2 regions of the Clostridium omnivorum genome follow, and region 2 is predicted to be linked to the other one. Evidence: a T-box and tRNA genes for the amino acid it is inferred to sense, from the RefSeq annotation. Region 2 holds a T-box; the other holds one or more tRNA genes.
What was found. The T-box of region 2 lies ahead of metG (methionine--tRNA ligase). A T-box ahead of a tRNA ligase gene usually reads a tRNA of that ligase, here a tRNA-Met.
Positions count from the first base shown of each region.

Region 1: it encodes a tRNA-Met, which carries the amino acid that the T-box ahead of metG (methionine--tRNA ligase) is inferred to sense. The anticodon was not compared.

Region 1 covers NZ_BRXR01000001.1:1,513,462-1,521,266, forward strand. Annotated here, with positions in the region: gene tilS (tRNA lysidine(34) synthetase TilS) at 1-962, opposite strand, end outside; gene spoIIE (stage II sporulation protein E) at 1,072-3,462, opposite strand; tRNA gene bsdE14_RS06960 (tRNA-Met) at 3,919-3,995, opposite strand; tRNA gene bsdE14_RS06965 (tRNA-Met) at 4,013-4,088, opposite strand; tRNA gene bsdE14_RS06970 (tRNA-Leu) at 4,093-4,181, opposite strand; tRNA gene bsdE14_RS06975 (tRNA-Met) at 4,185-4,261, opposite strand; tRNA gene bsdE14_RS06980 (tRNA-Met) at 4,278-4,353, opposite strand; tRNA gene bsdE14_RS06985 (tRNA-Leu) at 4,358-4,446, opposite strand; gene bsdE14_RS06990 (S1 domain-containing RNA-binding protein) at 4,674-5,081, opposite strand; gene bsdE14_RS06995 (FtsB family cell division protein) at 5,143-5,412, opposite strand; gene yabQ (spore cortex biosynthesis protein YabQ) at 5,530-5,943, opposite strand; gene yabP (sporulation protein YabP) at 5,952-6,245, opposite strand; gene bsdE14_RS07010 (RNA-binding S4 domain-containing protein) at 6,395-6,661, opposite strand; gene bsdE14_RS07015 (HU family DNA-binding protein) at 6,750-7,028, opposite strand; gene yabN (bifunctional methyltransferase/pyrophosphohydrolase YabN) at 7,281-7,805, opposite strand, start outside.
Region 2 covers NZ_BRXR01000001.1:2,573,618-2,581,422, forward strand. Annotated here, with positions in the region: gene bsdE14_RS12245 (polysaccharide deacetylase family protein) at 1-198, opposite strand, end outside; gene bsdE14_RS12250 (SNF2 helicase associated domain-containing protein) at 415-3,702, shown strand; gene bsdE14_RS12255 (FtsW/RodA/SpoVE family cell cycle protein) at 3,909-5,207, opposite strand; gene bsdE14_RS12260 (PadR family transcriptional regulator) at 5,198-5,539, opposite strand; gene bsdE14_RS12265 (VanZ family protein) at 5,526-6,083, opposite strand; T-box leader at 6,278-6,531, shown strand; gene metG (methionine--tRNA ligase) at 6,648-7,805, shown strand, end outside.

The sequences.
Region 1 (7,805 bases), 1.1 Mb from region 2:
AATTCAATATTCCCATAATTATTTTGGGCTATTATATTTTCTGGCAGCACAACCTTTTTACCAGTTGAATTATTTTGAATATGAATTATATCGTAAATATGTACCTTTTCAAAATTATTCAAGCTTCCTTTTAAGGATAAAAGCGCATGCCTTATTACCCTAGTAATTACAGCTTCATGTTCTTTAAAAGCATCCTTGTTTATTATAACCTTATCACAATTCTTATCACAATACTTTTTAAAGCTTTGAATAGAAATATATTCTAAATAATCATTATCTGTACTAACAGTTTGAGATAATCTATTTAAAGTATTAACTATATCTTCATTAAAATTTTCTTTTATATAAGGTATAAGTTCCAGCCTTACTTTATTTCTTGCATAAATATTTTCTAAATTTGTTTTATCTATTCTAGGCTTAAGATTATTTTCCATACAATAATTTTCAATTTCATCTCTTGTAATATTTATTAGAGGTCTTATAAATATATTCCCTCGAACAGGCTTAATTCCTACTAACCCTTCAATACCTGTACCTCTCATTATTCTCATAAGCACGGTTTCAGCCTGATCATTAGCATTATGAGCAAGTGCAATCTTATCTGCATTATGCTCCTTCATTAATTTGTGAAAAAACTCATATCTTGCCTCACGCCCTGCACTTTCAGATGATAAATTTCTTTCCATTGCAAGCCTATTTATATCTACCCTCTTACTAAAGAATTTTATATCATTTTTTTTACAGTATTCTTCAACATATTTTTCATCTTCATCTGCTTCTTTTCCTCTAAGGCAGTGATTTACATGTGCAGCTATAAGCTCTAAATTGAATTCATCCTTTAATGTATGTAAAATATGAAGAAGGCAAATAGAATCTGGTCCACCGGATACCGCTACAATTATTTTATCTCCATTTTTAAGCATTGAATACTGCTTAATAGCCTTTAAAACCTTATCCTTCAAAGCTAACACATCCCTATATTAGTATTATACGGCTTATTATAACATAAAAAAGAAAAAAAAAAGAAGAAATGAAGTATATTGATTTTATCCCTCATTCCTTCATTATGTTTTAATATAAACTATAAACCTTTGATACAAGTACTGTCATGTCATCCTTTATCTTTTCGCCGCTTAGCTCTTTTGCCTTATTTATTAGCTGTTCAGCCAGCTCCTTTGGATTACTGCAGCTTGTTTTACCTAAAAAGTCTACTACCCAATCTTCTTTCCCCACATGTTCATTATCATAATCAAGCATGCCATCGCTAACCATAACTATTATATCTCCATTTTTAACTGTCTTTTTCACAATATCTATATCTACTTTATCCAAAATTCCCATTGGTAAAGTCTTGGACTTAATTGTCTCTATTCTATTTCCAGATTTAATAAAGCTTGCTACTGCCCCAACTTTCATAAAGTCTACTTCTCCAGCATATAAATCTACACTGCTTAAATCTACTGTAGAGAACTTTTCGTCTTCAGAGAACTTTAATGTCATTATAGAATTTACAGTGTTTATAGCAGTAGCCTTGCTAAATCCAGACTCTGCAAACTTTTCTATTAATTCTACTGCTGCAGTACTCTCCTGCTCTGCTTGAGGTCCTGAACCCATTCCATCACTTATTATTGCCATATAGGTTCCATCGTTTAGCTTTCCAAAGCTGAAGCTATCCCCACTATATTTTTCTCCATCCTTACAGAGACGTCCTGCGTATGAGGACACATGAAACTTAGGCATTTCTTCAAAGGTAATAGAACAGCTCTTTTCCTCAGTATGTATACTGCACCCCTCATCACTAACACACATTGGCCTATCTAATACCTCATTTAATAATGGTAGTATTTCTTTTACACAAAGCTGACTTCCTCCACAAGGATCCATAGTAAGTTTTACTACAGTCCTATCATTTTTATCGTTATAACAAAATATATCTCTATATTTTATTCCTTTTTTCTCAAGCACTCTTATTATATTGTTTTCTGCCTCACAATTGAATTTTATATCAGCATTAAATTCTTCAATTATTTCACCAACAGATGCAGCCATATTGTTTATTTGTGCTGCTAAGAGCTCCCTTCCTTCACTTAGTCTTGTTCTCCACATTTCATTAATAATATAATTATTTACTATATCCTCTGTATTTTGAACTAAAGCAGTTCTTTTTACACATTTTCTTTCAAGTTCCTTTGGTATCACCTTTCTTTTTTCTTGAAAATTTTGTATCAAATCTCCAAAAGCACTATATGTATAGTAGGTTTCTCTCTTCCAACACATAGCTTTCATATTGCAATTGCTGCAAACTCTGTCAGCTAAGTTTTCAACAAGTGCAGTACTCTTATTTTTCATAGCCAGTTTATCATTATCAGCTAGATTCTCCAATATGTCAGACATATTATATAGTACCTCTGAAAAACTATCCAATCTCTTTATAAAAATGTTTTTTACTTTTTCAACATATCCTTCACTCAAGTCCTCCTGCTTCTTTTCATAATCTAATTCTAAAGCTAGCTTATCATATATCTTCTTTGGAATTGAGTAAAATACCAAACAAGCTATTAATGCCTCTATAATTTTAAAGGCTGCTGAAGTTTCAGTTTTTGAGTAAATATTAATTATTAGAAAGGAAACTATATAAGCAAGTCCAGTTAGTACTTTTCCACTATCCTTAAAGATTCCTGAGATAAGTCCACAAAGTCCATATACACTGACATACATCATCATATTATTCGATCCCATGCCTACTATAACGCCTAATGCAACTCCGCTTGCTGCTCCTACTGAACTTCCTTTTATATAGCTTACTACTAAAATAAATCCCAATGCTAAAACATTTCTAACTGACACACCATAAATTGATGCTCCCCAGGTTCCAGCTACTACTAGAGAAGCTGTTACTGCCATACTTATTATTTCCTCATTATTGAATAAATGTTTACTTTTCAAATCGGAAAAGCAAGTTATTGAATAATTGATAATATAATATAGTGGATAGATGCAAGCAATTTCGAAAAAAGTAGTAAATAGTGTAACTCCCAAAGTTACTTTACCAACTAATAGTTTAAATAGAGTAAACTCTACAAACATCACTACAAACATCATTATTAGCTTTTTTCTTTTATTTATGTCATCTACTATGTAGCTTAAAACTGTTATGGTTCCTATAACAGTCAAATATGCCGGTAAGTATTTAACATTATTGTACAAGGATGCATAACCAACAAGAGTACCACAGCCTACAATAAGAGTAATCTTTTCCTCCTTATGCATCAGCATAGATAGCAAGAATGCAATTCCAAAAGGTGCCATAAAATTAATCAGCATAACCCTGCTTATTAGCAGCGAAATAAAAAAGTACATCAGTACTTTAATAATAAATTTTAAATCTACCACCTTTTTATTAGTTTGCTTGTCCACTTTAATAGTTCTTTGATAAGTCAAAATATCTGCTCCGTACTGCATTCTTATAACCTCCACATCTTAATTACGTTGTTTTTATTATAGCAGAGGTATCAGGAAATAATTGTCATTTACTAGGTGGCTTATTTTTTTTTTATGGACATTTATCACTAACATTTTTCAAATAATTACTATATGTAGAATTTACTGTTTTTAGAACCAAAAGCCAAAATTTATTTGATATACAACACTTTCTTGGATTTAAGCATTTTTATCATAAGTTAATTAACTATATGTTAACTTACTATATTTATGAACAATTAGCCAAAAATATGTCGTACTTTAAAACTTTTTTATTTTTATGCCGTCAATATTCTCTTTAAATAAAAGATATGTCACATAAAAAAAATTACTGCAAATTTATTGTAAAATGGATAGATATAAATTTTAATAAAAAGAAGTTTTACATAAACATGTTTACCAAAAAAACAAAACTCACAGAATAATCTGTGAGTTATCTGGTAGCGGAAATAGGACTTGAACCTACGACACATCGGGTATGAACCGATTGCTCTAGCCAACTGAGCTATTCCGCCATACTATTTAATTTAATTGGTTGCGGGGGTAGGACTTGAACCTACGACCTTCGGGTTATGAGCCCGACGAGCTGCCAGCTGCTCCACCCCGCGATATTGGTGCTGAAGACCGGAATCGAACCGGTACGGTGTATTACCACCGCAGGATTTTAAGTCCTGTGCGTCTGCCAGTTCCGCCACTTCAGCATTTGGTAGCGGAAATAGGACTTGAACCTACGACACATCGGGTATGAACCGATTGCTCTAGCCAGCTGAGCTATTCCGCCATATTATTAAATTAATTGGTTGCGGGGGTAGGACTTGAACCTACGACCTTCGGGTTATGAGCCCGACGAGCTGCCAACTGCTCCACCCCGCGACATTGGTGCTGAAGACCGGAATCGAACCGGTACGGTGTATTACCACCGCAGGATTTTAAGTCCTGTGCGTCTGCCAGTTCCGCCACTTCAGCATATCGTTTCTTCTGACGACATGATTTATTATATATGATATAGTATCTAATGTCAACACCTTTTTAAACTTCTTTTTCAAATCACTATTCATGTATTATAAGCAAGGTTTAAACCCCTGAAATAACTAGGTTTATCCTTAAAACCATTTAGAACTACAAGAGAATTATTTATTGTAGATAATTTATTATTGTAGAAATTAAAAGGAACCTTAATTGGTTCCCCTATTTTAATAATTTGAACTTTTTCTATATCCTCGTCCCTTTGAATCCTGATGCTTCTTTAGGTCTTGAAATCTTTCCTCACTATCTTTTAGGAATTTAGATAATCTATCTTCAAAATTCCCATTGCCTTTGTTCTTTTCAGAACTCCAATCTACTTCTACAGGTCTTACAGATTTTTTCTGCGGCATAGCTTGCTTAATGGATAGACTTATCTTACCATTATCATCCACTGAAATAACTTTAACCTTTACTTTGTCTTGTTCCTTTAAATGATCTCTGATATTTTTTACAAAGGTATCTGCCACCTCAGAGATGTGAACTAAACCTGTTTTCCCATCCACTTCAACAAATGCGCCAAAGTTTGTAATGTTAACCACTGTACCTTCAAGGATACTTCCTGTCTGTAAGGTCATATTAAAAAGACTCCTCCTTAAAATAATGTTTTATATTAATATAAATTATAAACTATGTTAGCTATTTTTTATTTATTACAGGAGTCTCACCTTCCTTAATCATTTGAAGTCTTTCCCTCGCAAGCTTTTCAATATATGCATCAGTTTTAGACATCTTTATTTCATCCTGTAATTTCAAATTTTTATCTTTTGCTTTTGAAAGTTCTTGATTCTTAACTTTAATTTCAGAGTTAATTTTAGCAATAGAAATTTGAGTACCTATTAGTACATAAGAAACATATAAAAGAGCCGCTATAAAAATTATTCGTTTAAATCTAAACTTCTTTTTCATATGTATTTTCTCCTTTAACACAAAAAACTAAAAAGCCTACTCAAATAATTATTAACTTAAAATAATAAAGCTAAGTCTCATACATATATTTTAAATTCATTTTATGTTTTCTTCAAGTTATTTCTTAATGATTTTTTTCTTATTTTTAAATTTCACCTTATAAAAGCCAATCTTAAATGGATATAATATAGTATTCATGAAAATTCTTGATATCTTTCCAATAGAATTAAATATTCTATACTGTATTATCAAAAATATTTTACTTATAAATACCATATATATAAGTAAACCTATAGCAATAAACATGTAAGCATACATTCCAAGATGTGTGCTCTTGGTAAAAACTAAAAAAATGAATACTACTATTGCAGTAAAAATCCAAAATAAGGTATCTTCAATAAAAGTCACTACTTTATTTGGGTTTTTTAATCCCCTCATAATTCTATATAGATCAAATAATCCTCCCGTTATTACCCCTGCCAATAAACAAAAGAAAACTAGCCTTGCCTGTACACTAATTGGTAATATCATAATAACCTCTACTTAAATAATTTAGCGATTATGCTTTCTTTATCTTTTTTTGCCTCAGAACCCGTATAAACACAGGAATTAACGGTACCAATTATTATTACTTCTCCATTTTGTACATCAAGCTTATTCATCTTAAGCCCCTCCCCCTTTACAGTTAAGGAACCTAGAAGTGTGTTTAGCATTATCTGATCCTCATTAAAACTAATGACCTCTACTACTCCACTTAAGATAAGTCTCTTTCTGTTTTCAAGAGTTAAATTGGTTTTTTTATCTTCTATCCTTATTTCTTTTTTTACTTCCATGTTATCCTCCCTTGCATACATTTGTGTACATAAAGGATAAATATCTTTTATGTCCCCACTTGTAATTATTTATATGCAATGGAGCGTTTATATATTACAAGATAGCCACCTCAAAGCTGGAGCAGTGTTTAAAACCTCACAGCCATTACTTATTCTTCGTCTGTGTCTTCCTCACCAGCTAGAAGTTCATACATAGCCTTAGCATCCTCTTTTCTTACGTGCTCAAGAGTGCTTGTTATTCTTGCTTGTAAACTTTTAGCAGCAAACTTTATTTCTATAATGTCCCCTTCTTTAACTTCTGTTCCTGGTTTTGCAACTTTATTGTTAATAGACACTCTTCCAGTCTCACAAGCCTCTTTTGCAACTGTTCTTCTCTTTATAATTCTAGATACCTTTAAATATTTATCTAATCTCATCTCTATCCCTCACTACAATAGATAATAATATCCGAATTTGGATAAATAAAAAAACCCAGATGGAAATCTAGGCTTTTTATTGAAAAAGTTATTTGTTGTCTACCTTTTCCTTGAATTCTTTTCCTGCTTTGAAAACTGGAACTACTGAAGCTGGAATGTTTATTTCTTCTTTAGTTCTTGGGTTTCTTCCAACTCTTGCAGCTCTTTCTCTAGTTTCGAAAGTTCCAAATCCAACTAATTGAACTTTTTCTCCTTTAACTAAAGCTTCTTGAACGCTTTCTATGAATCCTTTTAAAGCTGTTTCTGCATCTTTCTTAGTTAATCCACTTTTCTCTGCTATGCTTGTTATTAATTCTGCTTTGTTCACTTTTGTACCCCGGTATCAAAATCATAGATTAAACTATGATATTTATCTTATGGGCCTTTAAGATATGGCTTATCACCATCAACCAGGTTTTTTCACCTCCTAAAAAACTAAATTATTTTACAGCCCATTTTTTTATTGGTTATTTAATAAATTGGATTTATTTATAATTATAACCATATACTACACTGTTAGTCTAGTAATTTCTACTATATTCTTCATAAGTTTAAAAAATCCTTCTTTTTAGGCTATTTTTTATAACCTTTTTGCTTCCTCCCAGAACTCATCCATCTGTTCCAGGGTCATTTCTTGAAGTTTAAGACTTTTTTGGGAAGCCTTATCTTCTATGTATTGAAAGCGATTAATAAACTTCTCTATAGTATAATTTAATGCAAACTCAGGGTCAATGTCAAGGAATCTTGATACATTTACGGTAGAAAATATCAAATCCCCTACTTCTTCTTGTATTTTTGCCCTATTATTGCCTTTATATACATTCTTTACTTCCTCTAATTCCTCAATTATCTTATCCATAGCTGCTTCTACATTATCCCAATCAAAGCCAACCTTCTTAGCCTTTGCCTGAACCTTTTCTGCTCTTGTTAGGGCTGGTAGACTTCTCGCAATAGCTTTTAATTCTTCAGTATAGGTTTTAAGCCCTTTTTCTTTCTTTTTTATCTCTTCCCAATTACTTAATACTTGCTCTGAAGTATTGGCAATTGCATTTCCAAAGATATGAGGGTGTCTTTCGATCATTTTATTGCATATTCCCTCTGTTAT
Region 2 (7,805 bases):
TTCAAAATTAAGTTCTTTAAAATTGCTAAAGTCCCTGTCTTTTGGTATAGGTGGCTGCTTTCCTTTTGTCTCCACCTTTTCACCAGCCAAGGAATTGTGAAGTTTTGGAGGATGTTTCTTATTGCTGCAGCCCACAGCAGCTATAAGAAGTATTACCACCAAAAGCATTAGAAGGATATTTTTTAGTAATATTCTCATTGTAGTATGCCCCTTTATATATTTATGTTTAAGCTTATTGCTAGTTTTTACAAAAATTCTCACATCATATATAATACTAAATTATGCTGAAAGTATGCAATAAAAAAATACTATATTTTTTTGCTTTAAGAATTAAATTGTTTAACTTATATTCCATTTAGGGTAAAATATAAGTTATGGCTATTATTTTGAAAGGCGTTAATTTGAGGTGGAGTAATGTTTGAAATAGATGAACATCGACTTAAAAGTAGCTGTGGCAGTGTTATATATTCTAGAGGACTTGATATGTACCTTAGAAATAAAGTAAGACAAATAGATGTTGAAATTGCACATAGGGAAAATAGAGGTGACAATTTACTGAGGTTAACGGCGGTAGTAGAGTCAGCTTTTAGTAATCATACCTATGATATAGATATTTTATATAGCGATAAAACCTTTACTATGCAGCACGAATGCAACTGTGAGTATGGCCAAAAAGGAAACTTATGTAAGCATGTAGTTGCAGCACTTTTGAAATGGTCAAGAGAAAAAAATAGTATTATGAGAAGAAATGATGAATTAAATAAGTCCAAAACCGAAGAATTGGTGGAATCCATAAAAAATGGAATGGTAAAGACTATCAGAGGTACTATACCACTAAACCTGGATATAAAATATGAGTTTGAAAATAGAGGGGAGAGGCTTTCCTCAATAGAACTGAAAATTGGAGAGAACAAAACTTATATTGTAAAGAATATGAAGGAGTTTCTTGGAGTTCTGAGAAATAGACTAGAGGAATTAGAGTTTGGCAAGAATTTTATCCTTTATCCAGAGCTTCATAGGTTTAATAGTGAGGATGAAAAAATAATTGAACTGCTTCTAGAAATATATGAAATGGACTGTAGAATTCCAAATATAAATATTCCTACACCGAGATATTTGAGTTCTCCTAATAGATTTATAATAGGTAAAAAAGCATATTTAACAGACAGACAATTAATGAGGTTTTTTAACATTGTTGAAGGGAGAACAATTGAGGCGGTAATTAATGGTCAAAGCTTTCCAGCAGTAAAAATTCTGAAAGAGGATATGCCTTTAGAGTTTGATTTAAATATTAAGGAAGATAACATAATTCTTAGAGCTAGTGACAGTATTCCAATTCCAATAACAGATAGTGAAGAATACTTTTTTTATAACGGAAACATATATAAACCAAGTGAAGTACAGAAGAATATATATGCACCCTTTTATAGAGAGTTTATAAGAACAAGAGAGGGCAAGATAACTTTTAGCAGCACCGATAAGGAAAGTCTCGCTTCATACATAATACCTAGCTTAAAAAATATTGGCAAGGTAGTAGATATAGATGAAAGGCTGGAGCAGCAATTCTATGAGGAACCTTTAGAAGTCAACATTTATTTTGACAAGGAAAAAGAGGATATTACAGCGGACATAATTTTTAAATATGGAAGCCTGGAATTTAATCCGTTATTTCAAAAGGAAATTGGATTGCAGCAAGAAAGAATCCTTATAAGGGATATATCTAAAGAAACAAATACTATTGGCATTTTAAACAGTTATGGTTTTAAGATTATAAATCGAAGCTATGTGCTGTCGGATGAAGAAAGTTTAGTAGAGTTTTTAACTGAGGGAATGCAGAGACTGCAGGAGTACGCTGAGGTTTATTATTCAGAAGCTTTTAAGAATATAAAGGTGTACAGTTCTTCAAATATAAAGTCAAGTATTAGGCTAAATGATGAGGACCTACTAGAATTTAGCTTTAGTATTGAAGGCATTGAGAGAAGTGAGCTTAAGGATGTTTTGGAAGCTTTAAGGCAAAAGAAAAAGTATTATAGGCTTAAAAAGGGTGATTTTGTATCACTAGAAAGTAAGGAATTAAAAGATGCTGCAAATATGATTGAGTATTTGGATATTCAAGAATCCTCCTTAGAAGAGGATAAAATCCTGCTGTCAAAGTATAATGCCTTATATATTGATCAAAATCTGAAAATGAACAACATGAATTATATTGAAAGAAATAGAAGGTTTAGAGAATTAGTTAATAATATAAGAGATGTTCAAGAAATTGATTATAAGGTGCCTGATTCCTTAGAGGGTGTAATGAGGGGCTACCAAAAGTATGGATTTAAATGGCTAAAAACATTAACCAGCTGTGGGTTTGGAGGTATCCTTGCTGATGAGATGGGCCTTGGAAAAACTCTTCAGACCATTGCTTTTATACAATCAGAAGTAATAGAGAATAGTGAATGTGAGCCATCTTTGGTGGTGGCGCCTACTTCTTTAATTTACAATTGGAAAAGCGAAATAGAAAAATTTGCACCAGTTTTAAAATCTGTAGTTATTGCAGGAACTAGGGAAGAAAGAGAAGCTCAAATGAGTAATTTAGAAGGTGCTAATATCGTTATAACTTCTTACCCTCTTATAAGAAGAGATGTGGAAGAGTATAAGAAATATAAGTTCAAATACTGTATATTGGATGAGGCACAGCAAATAAAAAATCCAATGTCACAAAATGCTCAAAGTGTAAAAGAAATTAAAGCAGATGGATTTTTTGCGCTGACAGGTACGCCAATAGAAAATTCTCTTACGGAATTATGGTCAATCTTTGATTTTTTAATGCCAGGCTATCTTATGACTCATGGAAAGTTTTTAAAAAAGTACGAAATGCCTGTAGTGAGGAATAATGATACTGTTGCTTTAGAGGAGCTTAATAAGCATGTAAAACCATTTATATTAAGGAGACTTAAAAAAGATGTTATAAAGGAATTACCTCCAAAGATTGAGCACCAGCTTGTGGTTGAAATGACAGAAGAGCAGAAGAAATTATATGCTGCATATATTGCCTCAGCTAAAAATGAAATTGACAACGAGATTAAAGAAAAGGGTCTAGGAAGAAGCAAGATTAAAATACTATCTGTTCTTACAAGATTAAGGCAAATATGCTGTGAGCCCTCTGTATTTGTAGATAATTACTTTGGAGAGAGCGGAAAGATGCTTGCCCTTGATGAACTATTAGAAGAAAGCATAAATGAAGGACATAGAATACTGTTATTTTCTCAGTTCACCTCTGTTTTAAAGAATATCAGCAAGAGACTTGAAAACAATAATATTGAATATATGTACTTGGATGGTCAAACAAGGGCTCAGCAGAGGGGAGAGATGGTTAAGGAATTCAATGAAGGTAAAGGAAGTGTATTCTTAATCTCTCTAAAAGCTGGTGGCACAGGCTTAAACCTTACAGGGGCTGATGTGGTTATACACTTTGACCCATGGTGGAATCCTGCTGTTGAAGACCAAGCAACAGATAGAGCTCATAGAATTGGCCAGGAAAAGACTGTAGAAGTAATAAAGCTTATTGCAAGAGGAACAATAGAAGAAAAGATATTTAAAATACAGGAAAAGAAAAAAGAGATAATAAAAAGCGTTATCAGTGATGAAAGTGGAGAAGAAATTCTGCTTTCTCAAATGAGCGAAGAAGAATTAGAGGAATTATTTAAATTTTAGTGTGCCGCAGGGCGGGCGTGCCACGGGGACGTGACCTTTGGCATAAATCACATACATTATAATGAGAGAGGTTGATGAATATAATACTTTCATCAACCTCTCAATTTATTATTAAAGTGCATTTTATAAGTAAATATTTATATATTTTCATATTTATATATTTAAATTTTCACCAATATGTCACGGTGATGATTGCTTTAAGCATATTAGTTATCCGCTCTAACACTAACTGTTAAGGTCCTGCGTTTATAAACGCTGGATATTAATCCTATCGCTATCATGTTCATGATAAATTGACTGCCACCGTAGCTTATGAAAGGTAGAGACATTCCTACTAGTGGTGCAAAACCAAGCACCATTAGGATATTCCAAGAAAATTCTACAGCAAATATTGCAGCTATTCCTTTTATAAGGAGCTTTCCATAGGTGTCTTTTACAGAAGTAGCTAAGGATATAATTCTAACTATAAAGGCTGAAGCTAAAGCTACTATGGAAAGTCCGGCAAACCAACCAAAGGTATATATTATATAAGCAAATATAAGATCAGTATGTGGCTCTGGTAAGGCCTGCCTAGTAAGAGTAAGTCCTTTTCCAAAGAATCCTGCACCGATTAGAAGTTTTTTTACTTGAATAATCAAATAACCCGCTCCTTGAGGATCCTTTTGTGGATTTACAAATGTAAGCATCCGTGAAATCCTATAGGGCTCTGATAGTACAAAGAAAAATGATAAACCAAATAGGGCGCAAACAATTAGTAAAATATACTTATAATTAGCCTTAGAACCAAATAAAAGAACGATAAAGGATATAACATAGATTGCACAGGCTGATACTGAAGGTGCTGATGCGATTAAAAGTAGGGGCAGTGCAAGTAATCCTATTCCTTTTAGTTTATTTTCAAGTTTACTAAAGTCCCAATCGGAGAATATTCCGCAGGAGGATATTATAAGAATAAATACCGACAAGTCAAGGAAATTCCAAACTGTAAAAAATAAACTAAGGTGAATTCTACCGTTGGATTGAGGCCCAGTAAAAGCTGCAAGCATTGCAAAAAATAAAGTAACAATATAAATATACTTTGAGTATTTACGAAGCTTTCTATAATCAAAAAAGTAAATTCCTGTAACTATTGCAATTCCTATTACAAAATAGCCTAGATTTTTGTAGAAAACCTCTTCTGAAGCAAGTCCTGAAATTTTTATAAAGTACATGGATAATAGTCCAAAGCCCGAAAGCAATAAAGTTATTATAAGTAGTGTCCAGTCTGGATTTCCCTTATGAGCCTTATTTAACTGGCTTCCTACTACAGTAGCATCACCCATTTGAGCAATAGCCTTTTCAGTGGCTTCACTTTCCTTTGTGCCTTCTGATATCAGTTCATCACTAAGCTCTAAAATATGATTTTCAAGCTCCAATTTTATTTCTTCATGTGCATCTTTGTTTTTTACTAAAGAGCACACATTTTTTATGTATTCCCCAATGATTTCATTGCTATTTAGCCCCATGCTATACCCTCCCACAAAACTTTATCTACTGCAGTCTTAAAAGTGCCCCATTCTTCTTTTTTTTCTTTTGTGTGAAGTATTCCTTTATCCGTTATTTTGTAGTATTTTCGCTTTCTACCCCCTTCGCTTTCATCCCAGTAGGATTCTACCATGCCTTCAGCTTCTAAAGTATGCAGAATTGGGTACAGTGTACCTTCCTTAAAGGCAAAAATGCCGCTGGATTTGGTTTCGATTTCTTTAATCATCTCATAGCCATACATGGGTTTTTTTTCAAGAAGACTCAGAATCAAAATAACCGTACTGCCTTTAATGAGTTCTTTACTTATTCTCATAACTCTCCTCCTTAAATAGCTTAAATATTCCAAAACCGATTATTGAACCTAATGTATTTAAAATAATGTCATCTATATCAACAGATCTGTAATTTCCGCAAAACATAGACAAATATTGAAGAAGCTCTATTGATATAGAAACTAATAAACATAATAAAACTGTTGCTTTAATACTTTTAAACTTTTTAAAAGTTATGGGTACAATTGCTGCTAAAGGTGCTAAAAGAAACAAATTACCAAATATATTGATTATCCAAAACTTGATCATAAAACTCTTCATATTTGATGGTATTGTTGAAATGTCTTTTACTGTATTAAATACAGGAACTAAATTTGCTGTGGGTTTAATGCTGCCATATCTATGAAATGGCAATAAGGTAACCGCAATTAATCCCATTATATAAATAGAAAAAATAATTAAGAGTACTTCCTTAGAATTTAAAAATTTAGCATTAATTTTTTTAGCTTTTTTGTACCTGATTATTTCCATAATTATTAATATAGGAACCCCTAGTATAAAAACAAATTGCCTATCAAACCCCATACTTCATCCTCCAGACTAATTTGATACATATTATTACTATGCATAGTATATCTAGGCATAATTATAAACAAATATTTCCAAGGAGTCAACAAGGAAGTTTATGAATTATTATATTTTTTAATATATTAAAAATAAGGTGCTTTTATTTAAAAAATATTGACATAATAATCTATATGGCATATTATAATAATTAATAAAATGCATTGATGGGAAGAGTAGTAAAGGGATGTGCTTAAAAGAGAGCTAGAGTAGGTGAAAGCTAGCAGCATGGAAGCTTACGAACATGGCCCCTGAGCAGATTATCTGAATTTAAGTAAGGTAATACGGCAGCAACCGTTATATTGCAAGGTGATAAAAGCTAAGCTTTAGCAAGGTGGAGTCACTTATGGAGGTACTTGTGGCGACATAAGTACAAATTAGAGTGGTAACGCGTATATACGCCTCTATGTGGATTTTTCTACATAGAGGTTTTTTATTTTGCAAAACTAAGCTTTTATGGAAAAGACTTATGCATATTGCCTAGAAAAATGGAAAACATTTTAATAATAAAGAGGAGGAGAAAATATGTGTAACAAGAAACCTTATTATATTACGACCCCTATTTACTACCCATCTGCTAACCTGCATATAGGAAATACTTATACAACAGTAGCAGCAGATGCACTAGCTAGATTTAAAAGACTAACTGGATATGATGTATTCTTTCTAACAGGAAGTGACGAGCACGGCGAAAAAATACAGAGAATAGCTGAAGGAAAAGGCGTAACTCCAAAGGCTTATGTAGATGAAATAGTAGCAGGAATTAAAGAGCTATGGAAGCTAATGGACATAAGCTATGATAAGTTTATAAGAACAACAGATGATTATCATGAAAAGGCAGTACAAAAGATATTTACTCAGCTTTATGAGCAAGGCGATATATATAAGAGCTCCTATGAAGGACACTACTGCATACCTTGTGAATCCTTCTGGACAGAAACTCAATTAGTTAATGGAAACTGCCCAGACTGCGGGAGACCAGTTGAAAGAAAGACAGAAGAAGCTTACTTTTTTAAGATGTCAAAATATGCTGATAGACTTATAGAGTATATAGAAACTCATCCAGAGTTTATTCAGCCTGAATCCAGAAAGAATGAAATGCTTAATAACTTCCTAAGACCAGGTCTTCAGGATCTTTGCGTTTCAAGAACTTCTTTCAATTGGGGAGTTCCAGTAGAATTTGACCCAGGACATGTAGTATATGTTTGGATAGACGCACTTTCAAACTATATAACAGCTCTTGGCTACAACACAGAAAATAATGAGCTTTACAACAAATTTTGGCCAGCAGATGTTCACCTAATAGGTAAGGACATACTAAGATTCCACACTATTTACTGGCCTATTATGCTTATGGCTTTAAATATTCCACTGCCAAAGCAAGTATTTGGTCATGGCTGGCTTTTGGTAGACGGCGGAAAGATGTCCAAATCAAAGGGTAACGTAGTAGACCCAGTAGTTCTTGTTAATAATTTTGGTGTAGATGCTGTAAGATATTATCTGCTTAGAGAAATACCTTTTGGTTCAGATGGACTATTTAATAATGAGATATTTATGAAGAAAATAAATTCAGACCTTGCTAATGACCTTGGAAACTTACTATCTAGAACTGTAGCAATGGTTGAAAAGTACTTTGATGGAGTAATTCCTGCACCAACTGCTAAGGAACCTATAGATGATGAG